Linked DNA regions of Runella sp. SP2. The protein of the gene in region 2 binds, or shares a complex with, the protein of the main gene of each other region. Links are inferred from orthologs where the notes say so. Each region holds a gene or a part of one and is shown on either strand. Other genes may lie near its edges.

Region 1 (6,306 bases), 2.7 Mb from region 2 along the record:
AATTGTTGAGTTTGTATTAGATAGAGAACGGCGTCTCAGTGAGCAAAGAGGTGAAAAAAAAGGAAAAGAGGCTCAAAAGTTGGCTTTTGTGGTTAAAATGATAAAATCTACCGATTTTGATGATGCTCAAATCGCAAGTTTGGCCGACGTGACTCTGGATGTTGTTAAAAAAATGCGATTAGCGCATAAATAAAAAAGTTTTCCTTCATCACGCCATGCTATGAATTGGAAGAACTCGGGGCTAGAATATTTCTGAAACGGGGCTTTGAAAAGAATTCCATGCGCTTTAAATCAAATTCTTCCTAATTTTGTTATTCAAATGGTGCCGATGAGAAACCCCTCGTCGGCCTTTTGCTGTTTTAAAGACTTGAAATTAAAAAATGCTTTCAACCCACGATTTTCTTCAGCTATACGCCAACGACAGCCTCGTTCAAGTGATTGTAAATCAAATATCAAGCTCGCAGCAGCACATTCAGCTCAAAGGGCTTGCGGGTAGTTTGGATGCCGTCATAGGGGCGGCAGTTCATCAAAGTTTGCCTCGATTGTGCCTATTTGTAGCCAGCGACCGCGAAGAGGCCGCTTACCTACAAAACGACTTGCAAAATTTACTTGGCAAAGAAGTTTTGTATTACCCAACCTCCTACAAACGACCTTACCATTACGAGGAAATTGAAAATGCCAATGTGCTCATGCGCGCTGAGATTTTGAATAAACTCAACGTGGCCGTACCTGATAATTTTTTGGTAGTGACTTACCCTGAGGCACTTTTTGAAAAAGTAATCAACAAACGATCGTTGCTTACCAATACCTTCACTGTAAGAGTTGGCGAGCGGTTAGATGCGCAGTTTTTGCGCGAATTTTTGTTGGGATACGACTTCGAAATAACTGATTTTGTGTTTGAAGCGGGTCAGTTTTCGGTGCGAGGGGGGATTATTGACGTGTTTTCTTATGCCAGTGAATTTCCTTATCGAATCGAATTATTTGGGGATGAAGTAGAAAGCATCCGTTCCTTTAATCCTGATTCTCAACTGTCGGTAGAGTCCGTTAAACACGTCAACATCATTCCTGATATTCAAAATAAATTGACGCTCGAAACCCGTGAGTCGTTTTTGAGTTTTCTTCCAACCAATGCCCTTTTGTGGTTTAAAGACGTAGAGTTGACCCTTGAGGTGATTGAAGAATGTTTTGAAAAGGCCGAAAATGCTTTGACAGGGGTTAAAAGTGGCGATATTCAATTGGTATCTGATCCGAATGAGATTTTTGAAACGCGTCGTGGATTTTTGAACCAAATAAAAACTTTCAAAACGATTGAGTTTGGAAGGCGTTTTTATGGCCCATTTAGCCCCAAAAGTGAAACAAACAATGCTTCGTCTCGAGAAACATGGGGAGCAAAGCCGCAGCCTTCTTTTAACAAAGATTTCAAACGATTGATTGATGATTTGTCTGAACGCCAGCACCAAGGTTACACCAACGTGATTGTGGCGGAATCGGCCAAGCAATTGGAACGTTTGGAGAAAATAGTGAATGAGCTCGACCCGTATGTGAAGTTTCGGCCGATGAATATTTCGCTTCGAGAGGGGTACATCGACGATCAACTCAAGGTGATTTGTTATACCGATCACCAAATATTTTCACGCTTCCACAAATACCACGTCAAGGAGAAATTTAGTAAGTCCAAAGCCTTGACGTTGAAGGAGTTGAAGTCGTTGAAGACGGGTGATTTTGTAACCCACGTGGACTATGGCATTGGGCGTTTTGCGGGTTTGGAAAAGGTAGATGTAGGCGGTCGCGACCAAGAAGCCATTCGTCTCATTTATCGCGACAATGACATTTTGTTTGTCAGCATCCACAGTTTGCACAAAATCGCGAAATACACAGGAAAGGAAGGCGGCGTAGTGACCATGAGTAAATTGGGCTCGCCAGAGTGGGAAAACAAAAAATCGAAAGTAAAACGACAACTCAAGGACATTGCCCAGGAGTTGATTGGACTTTATGCCAAACGCCGAAATGCCCAGGGTTTTGCATTTACCAAAGATACCTACCTACAAGCCGAACTCGAATCGTCGTTTTTGTACGAAGATACGCCTGACCAAGCCAAGTCAACGGCGGATGTGAAAGAGGACATGGAAAAACCGCACCCAATGGATCGTTTGGTTTGCGGGGATGTTGGTTTTGGGAAAACAGAAATTGCCATTCGGGCGGCGTTTAAGGCCGTAACCGACAGCAAACAAGTGGCAGTGTTGGTGCCAACGACGATTTTGGCCATGCAACATTACAAGACTTTTAGCGAACGTTTGGCTGATTTTCCTGCGCGGGTGGAATACATCAACCGTTTCAAATCTGAAAAGCAAATCAAGGAAATTTTGAAAGAGGTGGAAGCGGGCAAAATTGATATTTTGGTAGGTACGCACCGCATCGTTAACAAAGACATCAAGTTCAAAGATTTGGGCCTGTTGATTATTGATGAAGAACAAAAGTTTGGGGTGAAGGTCAAAGACCGTTTAAAAGAAATGCGCGTCAATATCGACGTGCTGACCCTGACGGCAACCCCTATTCCGCGAACGCTTCACTTTTCACTCATGGGAGCCCGCGACTTGTCGGTGATTGCAACGCCTCCACCAAACCGTCAGCCCGTAACGACTGAGGTGCAGGTGTTTAGCGAGATATTTATTCGTGATGCGGTGAGTTATGAGCTTAACCGTGGTGGACAGGTCTTCTTTGTCCATAATCGTGTCAACGACATTGAGTCAATTGCCAACTTGATTTTGCGCTTGGTACCTGAGGCGCGTATTGGGGTTGCGCACGGCCAAATGGAAGGCGATAAACTGGAGAAGGTGATGATGCGCTTCATCGAGGGCGAATACGATATTTTAGTCAGTACAAACATCATCGAATCAGGGATTGATATACCAAATGCCAATACCATCATCATCAATTCAGCCCATTATTTTGGGATGTCAGACCTTCACCAAATGCGGGGTAGGGTAGGGCGTTCCAACCGAAAAGCATTTTGTTATTTGTTGACGCCGCCCATTTCCCACTTGACTACCGATGCCCGCAAGCGACTTCAAACGTTGGAAGAGTTTTCGGAGCTAGGCGATGGCTTCAAAGTAGCGATGCGTGACCTTGATATTCGGGGGGCGGGAAATTTATTGGGCGCCGAACAAAGTGGTTTTGTCAATGACCTTGGGTATGAAATGTACCATAAGATTTTGGACGAAGCCGTGCAAGAATTAAAACAGACTACGTTCAAGGATTTGTTCGATTTGGGTGAGGCGGTGCAGGCCATTCAGGTCGATTGCCAGATTGAAACCGACTTGTCGATTTTGATTCCAGATTATTACGTAAAAAATATTTCGGAACGTTTGTCGTTATATACTCGTCTGGACAACCTCAAGAGTGAAGAAGAATTGAGCGCTTTTGGTGATGAGGTTGCAGATCGCTTCGGTCCTTTACCTGAGGAAGTAACGTGGTTGATTGAGATGGTGAGAATCAGGTGGATGGCCGAAGCGCTTTTTATGGATAAGTTGACCCTCAAAAATAATACGCTCAAAGGCTACATTATTTCAACTGGCAATGATTCATTCTTCCAGTCTCCAAAATTTGGGCATATCCTCAGTCATATCCAACGCAATCCCAAGCGTTTTGCGCTCAAAGACCTTAAAAACAAATTGCTGCTTACTTGCTCCGACGTTAGGAGCTTGCCTGAGCTACGCAAGGTCTTGGAAGAACTGACGGTGAAGTAAGTGGGTAGTTCTTCGTTTTTTATTAGTTTTGCCCCTTTCCTAACCTTCTTGACTCTTTTGTTATGCCCCAAACGTTACGTGTGATGTTACTGTTGCTTCTTGCAACAACTACCCTCTTTGCCCAAAAGAAAAAAAGAAAATCGTCTTCTCGAAAAAAGAAGGCACCAGTGACCGTAGTGAGCCAAGGAATTTTTCCGTTGAAAGTCAGTAAAAATGGCCGTTATCTTACCGACAAACACGGTCGCCCCTTTTTACTAAATGCGGATGCGGGTTGGAATCTTCTTTCTAAACTTAAAATAGAAGAAGCAAAAGTGTATTTGTCGGCCCGAAATGCCCAGCAATTCAATACGGTTTTTGTTCAGTTGCTCCCAACCGAGCCCGACGAAGCGAATGCGTATGGGCAGTTTCCATTTGCGTCCAAAGGCGATTTTTCCAACCCAAACGAAAAGTATTTTCAATACGTAGAAGAGGTAGTTCGTTATGCGGCTCATTTGCAAATTGTGGTGGCGCTTGCACCCGCTTGGCTAGGCTGTTGTAAAACGAATTGGGATGAGGTACAACGAAAGAATGGCACCGACAAATGCCGCTTGTATGGGGGGTATTTGGGGAAACGCTTTAATAAATTTTCAAATATACTCTGGGTAATGGGCGGCGACCGTGACCCGCAACAGGAGGAAATAGTGCAGCGGGCAATGGCAGAGGGCATCAAAGCCGAAGCACCGCATCACCTGATGACTTACCACGCGGCAAGTTCACACTCCAGTACAGATGTGGCGGGAAAAGAGGCTTGGCTAGATTTTAGTATGACATATACTTACTTTCGGGGAAAAACTGGTGCGTGGACGATGGAAATGCCCCAGGTTTATGAAGCCTCGTTAAAAGAACATAACAAAAACCCCAGAAAGGTGTTTATTTTAGGTGAATCACAGTATGAAGATGAAAAAGATGGAAATGCTCAAATGATTCGTCGGCAGGCATATTGGTCGCTTTTAAGTGGTGGGAGTGGGCATTGTTACGGAAGCTCAGTCGCTGATTTTGGGGACGATTGGCGGCAAAAACTCCAACTACGAGGCGCACAGGATATGGAGCTGTATTACAAAATTTTTAGCGGATTGCCATGGTACTTGTTTCGACCCGATACCACCGATGAGGTTTTGGTTGAAGGGCGGGGTACGTACGGAAATGATGATTATAGTGTGGTGTCGGTATTGCCCAACAACCGAATGGCGGCCATTTATATACCCACAAGTAGGACATTAAAAGTGAATGTTGGCAAAATAAATGGTACAAATATTCGCGCTTTATGGATTAATCCCCAGACCAACAAACGCTTCATTGGTGGCTATTTTAAACCGCAGGGAATCAGGGAACTTACGCCACCTACCTTGGATGAAGATTGGCTATTGTTGCTGGGAAATGTAGGCCGCAAGTAAATCCGTCAAATCTGTACCAGAAGGTGTTTTTGGAACGATTTTTGCTTATTTTTACCGAAAATAAACACATAAAATAGAACTTACTTCATCGCTGTAATGACCAAGATAACGTGTTGGTTGTACTGTTTTTTGGGTTTTGTGGGTCTTTGCCGCGCACAAGAGGTGCAGTGGGCCAGCAAGTTACAGGGTTTTTCTTCTGAATACATCAAAGAGTCAACGGGCAAAGAATACAGGGCGGTGCAAGCCTTGGGCTATCCCAATTCGATACCTCCTTTTGGCGAAACTGCCTGTGCATGGTCGCCCTACAATGCCGATTCTAATGTAGAAGAGTGGATAAAAGTTGGTTTCGAGCGCCCACAAAAAGCACGCCAAATAGTAATTGTCGAAAATTTTAATCAGGGTTGTATTACCAAAGTTTTTGCCTACGATGCTGCTGGAAAAGAGGTGTCAGTGCTTGACAATGGGATGCCCGTTCTGTCGGATGTAGGCCGTGTACTATCGCTTAACATGCCCGACACTACGTTTGAGGTTAGTTCAGTCAAAGTAGTCTTAAATCCGATTCGGGTAAAGGGTTACAATCAAATTGATGCCATTGGCTTAAACGCTTCTGCCAAGCCCTTTGATCTTAAAATCAATGTGTATAAAGATGCTCCCAAAGAAATCATTAAAGAGAACTTAGGCGTAGGGGTCAATTCTAAGGCCCAAGAAGTAGCACCAGTGATTTCGCCCGATGGGAAAACGATATTTTTTACAAGGGGGAAATTTGAGAAAAATATTGGCGGTGCAGAAAATCAAGATGTTTGGTTTTCAACCCGTCAAGGCGAACTGTGGGGGGAAGCTCAGAACATGGGAAATCCTATTAATAATGCCGACAACAATGCCATCGTAAGTATTTCTCCCGACGGAAAGACGTTGTACTTGATGAACGTCTATCGTCCAGATGGAACAATGACTTTTGGTTTATCGAAGTCAACCCGTTCAAAATCGGGATGGAGTATGCCAGTTGAGTGTAAAATTGAAGATATTTACAACCTTGATAAACGCAACAACACTGAGTTTGCCCTTTCCCCCAAAGGAAATGTATTGGTCATGTCGGTCAAGCGGCAAGATACCAACGGTGATCGCGA
Region 2 (8,152 bases):
AGCGAATTTCCCCTTAAAAAGCTCTCAGAATACGGTTTTTACAAAGGAGAATTAAAGCAATTGTTACCCAACGACAACGTGCTGGAATACGAACCTGCCGCGACATTGTTTACCGACTATGCCTTTAAAAAACGGTTTGTTTGGATGCCCGAAGGTACTTCGGCGACGTTTGATGTAAACCAGCCCAACGAACCGTTGGATTTTCCTGATAAAACAATTTTGGTCAAAAATTTCTACTATCCCCAAGATTTCTCCAAACCAACGGGCGAGCGTCGTATTCTTGAAACGCGCCTGTTAGTAAAAGACCAAGGAACGTGGAAAGCCTATCCCTACCGCTGGAAGGATGACCAAACCGAAGCCGATTATAAAATAACGGGTGAAACGATTCCTGTAAGCTGGAAAGACGAAGGAGGGCAAACGCACCAGATAAATTATGCCATTCCCAACAAAAATCAGTGTAAAAGCTGCCACAATCGGAAGGACGTTTTTATGCCTATTGGGCCAAAAATCAAGCAACTAAACCATGAGCTTGCCTACCAAGATGGAAAAGAAAACCAGTTGGCTCGTTGGCAAAAAGTGGGGTATCTGAAAGCCAAAGCAGAAGACATTGCGAAAGTAATTCCGTTGGTAAGTATGAACGAAGCGAAGGCATCGCTCAATGACCGTGCACGTTCGTATTTGGACGTGAACTGCGGGCATTGTCACCACGCCAATGGCCCCGCTTCTACGTCGGGTTTGTACCTAAATTACGAAGAAAAAGACCCGTTTCATTGGGGAGTGTTGAAGTCGCCCGTAGCAGCGGGGATGGGGGCGGGGCCTTACCGATTTGACATTAACCCAGGAAAAGGGAAAGAATCGATTCTTACTTACCGCATGGATTCGGTGCATCCAGGGGTAATGATGCCCGAAATCGGTCGAGTGAGCATCCACAAAGAAGGCGTAGCGCTGATTACGCAGTGGATTGATGGGTTGCAGAAGAGGAAATAGTGGCTGGGACTTTGTAAACAGATAAGCAAAGGTAAGTGGACATAAAGTTGCTTCTACTTTAACCCCATGCCTTTAGGCTGGGGGATGAAGTATGAGAATATAATGGGGCTTTAGCCCTGATTTTCAGAAGTTGAAGTGTTAAGTAGTTGAGCATAAATTTTAGTGTATTTGTAGTTTATATCGCTTCGGACAGGGCCGCCTGTGCGGAAGCACAACCTTTGTAGTAGTAGAGGGGCATCCATAAAACCCTTTTGCTTCGGACGGGGCCGCCCGAGCGGAAGCATAACTTGTTGCTTTGTTATGCTTCTCCGAAGCAAAAATTAAAAAATCACCTGCTGTTACTACAAATGTTGCGCCTCTACCGAGGCTGCTTTGAATTACTCTAAAACTTTTGCTTTATTACTTAAAAATTACTGCCGCTGCGGTGTAGGGCTTGAGACTAGCTTAAAATAAGCATTGATTACACTGATTTTAATACAGTCTATTTACTCAATAGTTTTTGTTTCTCAATTTTAGATTCAATCCACAAAACCTGTTCTTCTGTTATCTGATTTTTAGAAATAGGTATGTAATTAACCTCATTGAACATGAGAAGGTGCCAGTTTGAAATTTGGACGAAATCATACACAGTGACCCATGGAGCTTGGGAAGTAGACTCTCCCGCTAAAATTTCTATTTTATCATCACTAAAACGGGATACTAAGCCATTTTTAACTGAGGCATTTGACATGAAGTTTTTACGAAATTGGTATGCCCTTAGCTTAGGAAGTAGTAATAGCAATAGAGAGATGATTATTAAACAGATGGTTTCAAGAAAATTACTAGGCTCATTAGCCTTACGCTCAAACTCTAATTGAACTAAAAAAAACGAAGTAAATAACGATAGATAAGCAATAATGCGGCCTCCCCAAAAGACGTATCTGTTACGTTTTCTAAATAACTTTTCGCCTATTACTATGGCATCTTTTTCGGTTAACACTGAATTTATTGTAAATGGCTGCATTTACGTTTGTTGCTATTTAGTTAGTAATAAAGTTTGGCTAATGAATTGGATTACAATGGTGTTTTCAACCTTCTCATTTTTGTAATAGTCGCTTAGTCATATCATCTAGCTCATCCTCTGTAACTTCTACGACCTGAGTCCTTGACTCTACATTGGCGGCGGCCTTTTTTAATCGTGCCCAATAAGCATCTGCACTTTCAGGTTCATTAAGCCCAAAATCGTGCGAGGCGGTAACCGTAATTTGTAATTCCTGTTGATTTTTAAACAGCGTTTTGATTACTTCAATAAATTCGGTATTCAGTTCGTCGCGGCGTAACACAAAGGTTGATTCCATAACTTTATTGGTTTTCTTCAAAATTACACATTACTCCAACTCCATCTTCAAAAACTTCCCAGTAAAGCTTTCCTTTACCTTTGCTACTTGCTCTGGCGTGCCTTCGCCGATGATGCGCCCGCCGCCGTTTCCACCTTCAGGGCCAAGGTCAATGACGTGATCTGATACCTTGATGACATCCAAGTTGTGCTCAATAATCAGTACCGTATTTCCCTTGTCGGCGAGTTTATCCAAGACGTGAAGCAGATGTTTAATGTCCTGAAAATGAAGCCCCGTCGTAGGTTCGTCCAAAATATAGAGCGTTTTGCCTGTATCTTTTTTAGAAAGTTCTTCAGCCAGCTTTACACGTTGCGCTTCGCCACCCGAAAGGGTAGTGGCGTGTTGACCAAGGGTAATGTATCCTAAGCCCACGTCGTTGAGGGTCTGAACTTTACGGTGAATTTTTGGGATACTTTCAAAAAACTCCAGCGCTTGCTCTACCGTCATGTCGAGGACATCGGCCACGGATTTTCCCTTGTAGCGTACTTCCAAGGTTTCTCGGTTGAAGCGTTTGCCTTTGCAGGTATCACAATCAACGTAAACGTCGGGCAAAAACTCCATTTCGATTTTTTTCATTCCCGCGCCTTCGCAATCCTCACAACGACCGCCTTTTACGTTGAACGAAAAACGTCCAGGTTTGTAACCACGAATTTTGGCCTCGGGAAGTTCGGCAAACAACGTACGGATTTCCGAAAATAAGTTGGTGTAGGTCGCAGGGTTAGAGCGAGGTGTGCGGCCAATCGGTGACTGATCCACCTCAATTACTTTGTCGATATGCTCTAGACCCTCGATGCTTTTAAACGGTAACGGTTCGCGTTTTGAATTGTAAAAATGGCGGTTGAGAATCGGGAACAACGTCTCGTGGATGAGGGAAGATTTCCCGCTGCCGCTCACGCCCGTTACGCTCACCATTTTACCAAGCGGAAGTTTGAGCGTTACGTTTTTGAGGTTATGCCCCGTTGCGCCTTTCAACACAATGGCATTACCGTTTCCTGCGCGGCGTTTTTTAGGAATTTCGATGGCGCGGCGGCCACTCAAAAAGTCGGAGGTCAGAGAGCCGTTTTCCAGAAACTCAGCGGGAGTTCCGTGGCCTACTACTTGTCCGCCGTGGCGTCCCGCGCCAGGGCCGATGTCGAGGATATAATCGGATTCGAGCATCATGTCTTTGTCGTGCTCAACGACGAGGACGGTGTTGCCCAAATCCCGTAGTTTTTTTAGCGAATCAATCAGACGAACGTTGTCGCGTTGGTGCAATCCAATGCTGGGTTCGTCCATGATGTAAAGCACGCCCGTAAGCTGCGTCCCGATTTGCGTGGCCAGACGAATGCGTTGCGCTTCGCCCCCCGAAAGGGTTTTTAAGGGACGGTTGAGGGTAAGGTAATCCAAGCCAACGTCTAGCAAGAAACCAATTCGTTTTCTAATTTCCTTGAGCACTTCACGGCCAATCAACCGCTGACGTTCGGTGATACGCTCTTCCAGTCCGTCGTTGATCCAGCGGCTCAATTCGCTAATATCAGCTTCGGCTAATTCGGCAATGTTTTTATCCCCAATTTTAAACCAAAGCGCTTCTTTTTTCAAACGAGCCCCCTTGCAATCGGGGCAGGTATTGATGTGCATAAAATCCTTGAGCCATTCCTGAATTTTCTCCGTTCCGTTTTCTTGCTGACGGCGTAAAAACGGAATGATGCCCTCGTATTTGGTGTTCCATTCAGTCCCTTCATACTTTTTGGAAGGTACAGGCACAGGCTCGTCGGTGCCGTTGAGCATAATGTCAATGGCCTCGGCTGGAAACTTCTCAATCGGAGTATTGAGGTTTACTTTGTAAGGTTTGAGTAATACTTCAAGTTGTTTGAAAATCCATAAGTCGCGGTACTCGCCGATGGGAGCAATGGCGCCTTTGCTGAGACTGAGGGTTTTATCGGGAATGATACTTTCTTCCGTAATTTCCTCAATCACGCCCAATCCTTGGCAAGTAGGGCACCAGCCGTAAGGGGAGTTGAAGGAGAAACTGTTGGGAGCAGGGTCGTCGTAACTGATTCCCGACTCAGGATCCATGAGGTTTTGGGAGAAATAATGCACTTGATTTTTCGCATCCAAAAGCATCATTACCCCTTTTCCTTGCTTGAGAGTAGTTCCGACCGATTGGCTCAATCGAAAACGGTCTTCGGTTTTTGGAATTAACCTATCAATAACAATTTCGATGTCGTGGATTTTGTAACGGTCGAGCTGCATTTTGGGCGTAATGTCCTGCACTTCACCGTCCACCCGTACTTTGGTGTAGCCTAGTTTGGCAATTTGAACAAACAATTCGCGGTAGTGCCCTTTCCGTCCTTTCACGACAGGGGCGAGGAGTATCGCTTTTTGATTCTCAAACTGACCGAGAATTTGGTCGATGATTTGGTCTTGCGACTGCTTAATCATTGGTCGCCCCGTGGCGTAGCTGTAAGCATCACCTGCGCGGGCGTACAAAAGGCGCAAAAAGTCGTAGATTTCGGTTACCGTCCCGACCGTAGAGCGGGGGTTGCGCGAGGTGGTTTTTTGTTCAATGCTGATGACAGGACTGAGTCCTTCGATTTTGTCCACGTCGGGGCGCTCCATGTCGCCCAAAAAACCGCGCGCGTAGGCCGAAAAGCTCTCCATGTAGCGGCGTTGGCCTTCGGCGTAAATGGTATCAAAGGCAAGCGATGATTTGCCACTGCCACTGATACCCGTTACTACCACGAGTTTATTGCGCGGAATGGTAACGTCGATGTTTTTTAGATTGTGTTCTCGGGCGCCCATAACCTCAATGCGGTCGTGGCCTGTGAGTTCGATGTCTGTTAAAATAGGCTGATTGTTCTCCATGAATTGGTAACGCAAAACGAAACCGTAAAGTTACCAATTCTATTGGGAGGGCGTATTAGGGAGCAGCTCTGTTTCGAACGAAGATTGAAATTTTTTGTGCAAACGCCACTCTGGAATAGTTTTTAAGTATTGTTCGTCGTTTTCAGTTTGCAGGTGACTGGGCAAAATAAAACACATAGGTCACATAGAATTTTCACATAGTACACAAATTTAAAGGCCGTTGCGTCGGGCCGATTTCTTTGTTTACTATGTGTTTATTCTACTTGTGTTCTATGTGTTTTAAAATTAGAGCTATCAATGAGGTTTTTGTAGCTGCTTCCTCTACTTCACCTCTTTCACCAATTCCTCTACGGCACGTTCTAGCTGTTGGTCTTTGCCTTTGCCTACTATGTCGTAGTCGTTAGAAATCTTGATATTGGGTTCTGTTTGGGCGTTTTCTAGGTACGTACCCGCCATGCTTTTCACTCCCACAGGCGGCACGCCCCAACGGATGCTTGGGTCTTGTAAGGTTTCCCAACCAGCAAACGTACAAGTTCCTGGTACGGGCATCCCGACCAGCTTATTGAGCGAAGCCGCTTGGGTCATGTGGGCATAACAGTGGCCGTCGGAATAGTTAGCTTCGTTGGCCAACGAAATGCTCGGCTTACTCCAACGATAGCTTGGCTCCGAATAAATAACGCGCTTGTCGGTAGAGTTGTACATGTAGGTTTTACCCGAAAAGAAAGTGGCCAAATCGGATACCAAGTCGCCGCCGCCGTTGTTGCGGGTATCGACCACAATACCTTTTTTGAGCGCATATTTACCCATTACTTCGTCGTACGTGACGCGGAAAGGCCCATCGGCCATGCCAGGAATGTGAATGTAGCCTAGTGTTCCGTTGCTCTGTTTTTCTACTTCGTCTTGGTTACGACGTACCCAACGTTTGTACAATAATTGGCTTTCTTCACCTACTGAAATGGGTTTTACCACAACTTCACGACGTGCTGTGCCTTCAAGCAAGGTCAATAAAACGTTTTTACCCGACTTGCGATTCAAAAACTGCGCATAGTCACGGTCGGGCGTAAGGGTTTCACCGTCGATGGCTTCGATGATGGTTCCTGCTTTGATGTTTAAGCCTGCTTTGTCGAGCGGGCCATCTTTTATCACTTCTTCTACGCGCATTCCTGTTCCTGTAAAACTTTGATCGTAAAAAACACCCAACGCAGCTGTAGCATCGGCTCCCGCAGTTCCTCCGCCAAAATACGAAGCACCTGAGTGTGAGACGTTCAGCTCGCCCAGTAATTCCGAAAGTAGTTCCGAGAATTCGTAATTGTTTCCGATGTGTGGCAGGTGTTTTTCATAATCGGGTTTGTAGCTATCCCAATCAACGCCGTGGAAAGTAGCCGTGTAAAAGGTAGTTTTGGTACGGCGCCATACGTGCTCAAACATAAACGCCCGTTCGGCGGCCACGTCGAGGTTCATTTCGCCGCTGATGCCAATGCTTTCTTGTTTGCCAGAAGTAGGGTCAATTTTAGAAATTCGCCCGTCGGAGTTTAAGAAAATAGATTTCTGTTCTTTGTCCCACACCATGCTACCACCGCCGTTGGCGTTGAGTGCCACGAGCTGTTTGGTTTCGCGGGTGCGTAGGTTGGTGCTCCACAGGTTATAGCCTTTTTCAAAACGTGAAAGATAATAAAGCATATCGCCGTCTTTGTTGATAAGGGCATCCGATAAGTTGGATGAATGAATGGTCAAACGGGCTTTGCGCAACTCCAACCCGTCGAGTTCAATCACTACCGTCGAGTCTTTTTTTGCATCTTTCTTTTTGGTGGTATCGGCTTTTGCCGCTTTTTCTTCTACTTCTTTGGCCAAAGCAGCTTCTTCTTTGCTCAATTTAAACTTGTCGAAAGCTGCTTGCGTGAAAAACATCGCATAAACGTCTGATTGGGTGTTCCCGCTTTGCGAAAGGCTTTTCAAACCTTCGCGGTTGCTAAACCACAACATGGCTTTTCCACCTTGTACCCACTTGGGACTTTCGTCTTCAAAACCACTTTGGGTAAGGTTGGTGATTTTACCTTTGCCGTCGGTAGAAATTAGGCCCACTTCACCTTCGCGGAGGTTGGGGATTTTGTAATCAAACAAAAACCATTTTCCGTCGGGGCTCCATTGAAAATACTGGTCGTGGTCGCCCCATGAAAACAAGTCTTGGTTGGTCAGAATCGTACGGGTTTGTTTGGTCGCCAACGTAAGGATTTTGAGCGTCGCGCGGTCTTCCACAAAGGCGATTTCTTTGCCGTCGGGAGAATATTTTGGTAGGTAATTTTCTTTCTCATTCGCAATGAGTTCGCTTTCTTTTAACAGAGTAGAGGCATAGAAGTACGGTTCTTCTTTGCGGCTGATGCGCGTTTCGAAGATTTTCCAACGATTGCCCCGTTCCGATGAATACACCAAGGCTTTGCCATCGGGTGAAAAACTTACGCTCCGCTCTTGGCCTGCGCTGTTGGTGATGCGCTTGGTGATACCGCCTTCTACCGAACTGACAAACACTTCACCGCGAAAAATGTACGCTACTTCTTTTCCATTGGGCGAAACGGCCATGCTGCTTACGCCACCGTTGACCGAAAGTACGCGGTCGTTGTTGGCGCGGGTATCTGCCGCAATGCTGATGTTGACTTTCTTTGGATTTCCTCCTTCGGTGGGATTAAGGGTAAAAATTTCGCCATTGTACCCAAAGCAAAGAACCCCGTCGTTGGCGCGACTTAGGAAGCGAACAGGGTGTTTTTTGAACGAAGTAATGGCTTGTGACTGAGCCGTATTGTCCAAAGAAAGTTTGTGAACATTGAACGAACCACTGGTTTCACTCAGGTAAAAAAGCGTCTTGTCATCGCTCCAAACGGCGTTGCGGTCTTCTCCTGCAAAATTGGTGAGCTTGGTATGTTTTTGGGTTTTGGTGTCATACACCCAAA

Evidence for each region.
Region 1: the proteins of uvrA (region 2) and mfd are in contact, whole or in part, in a crystal structure (PDB 4DFC), measured with the Escherichia coli proteins. The link is inferred for Runella sp. SP2 from one-to-one orthologs.

The regions. Positions count from the first base shown.
Region 1 is NZ_CP031030.1:2,312,680-2,318,985, reverse strand. Bases 1-3,946 are described here. They hold mfd (transcription-repair coupling factor), read left to right. Parts: upstream 1-380; coding sequence 381-3,746; downstream 3,747-3,946. Other genes in these bases: DTQ70_RS09785 (DUF4038 domain-containing protein), read left to right, coding at 3,830-3,946; DTQ70_RS09795 (Rpn family recombination-promoting nuclease/putative transposase), read left to right, coding at 1-193. In the rest of the region: more of DTQ70_RS09785, read left to right, coding at 3,947-5,179; DTQ70_RS09780 (OmpA family protein), read left to right, coding at 5,276-6,306. UniProt on the Escherichia coli protein: Couples transcription and DNA repair by recognizing RNA polymerase (RNAP) stalled at DNA lesions. Mediates ATP-dependent release of RNAP and its truncated transcript from the DNA, and recruitment of nucleotide excision repair machinery to the damaged site.
Region 2 is NZ_CP031030.1:5,036,198-5,044,349, reverse strand. What follows is about bases 2,155-5,584. They hold uvrA (excinuclease ABC subunit UvrA), read right to left. Parts: upstream 5,208-5,584; coding sequence 2,355-5,207; downstream 2,155-2,354. Other genes in these bases: DTQ70_RS20285 (S41 family peptidase), read right to left, coding at 5,529-5,584; DTQ70_RS20295 (hypothetical protein), read right to left, coding at 2,155-2,324. Outside these bases: DTQ70_RS20305 (SO2930 family diheme c-type cytochrome), read left to right, coding at 1-987; DTQ70_RS20300 (YcxB family protein), read right to left, coding at 1,469-1,990; more of DTQ70_RS20295, read right to left, coding at 2,064-2,154; more of DTQ70_RS20285, read right to left, coding at 5,585-8,152. UniProt on the Escherichia coli protein: The UvrABC repair system catalyzes the recognition and processing of DNA lesions. UvrA is an ATPase and a DNA-binding protein. A damage recognition complex composed of 2 UvrA and 2 UvrB subunits scans DNA for abnormalities.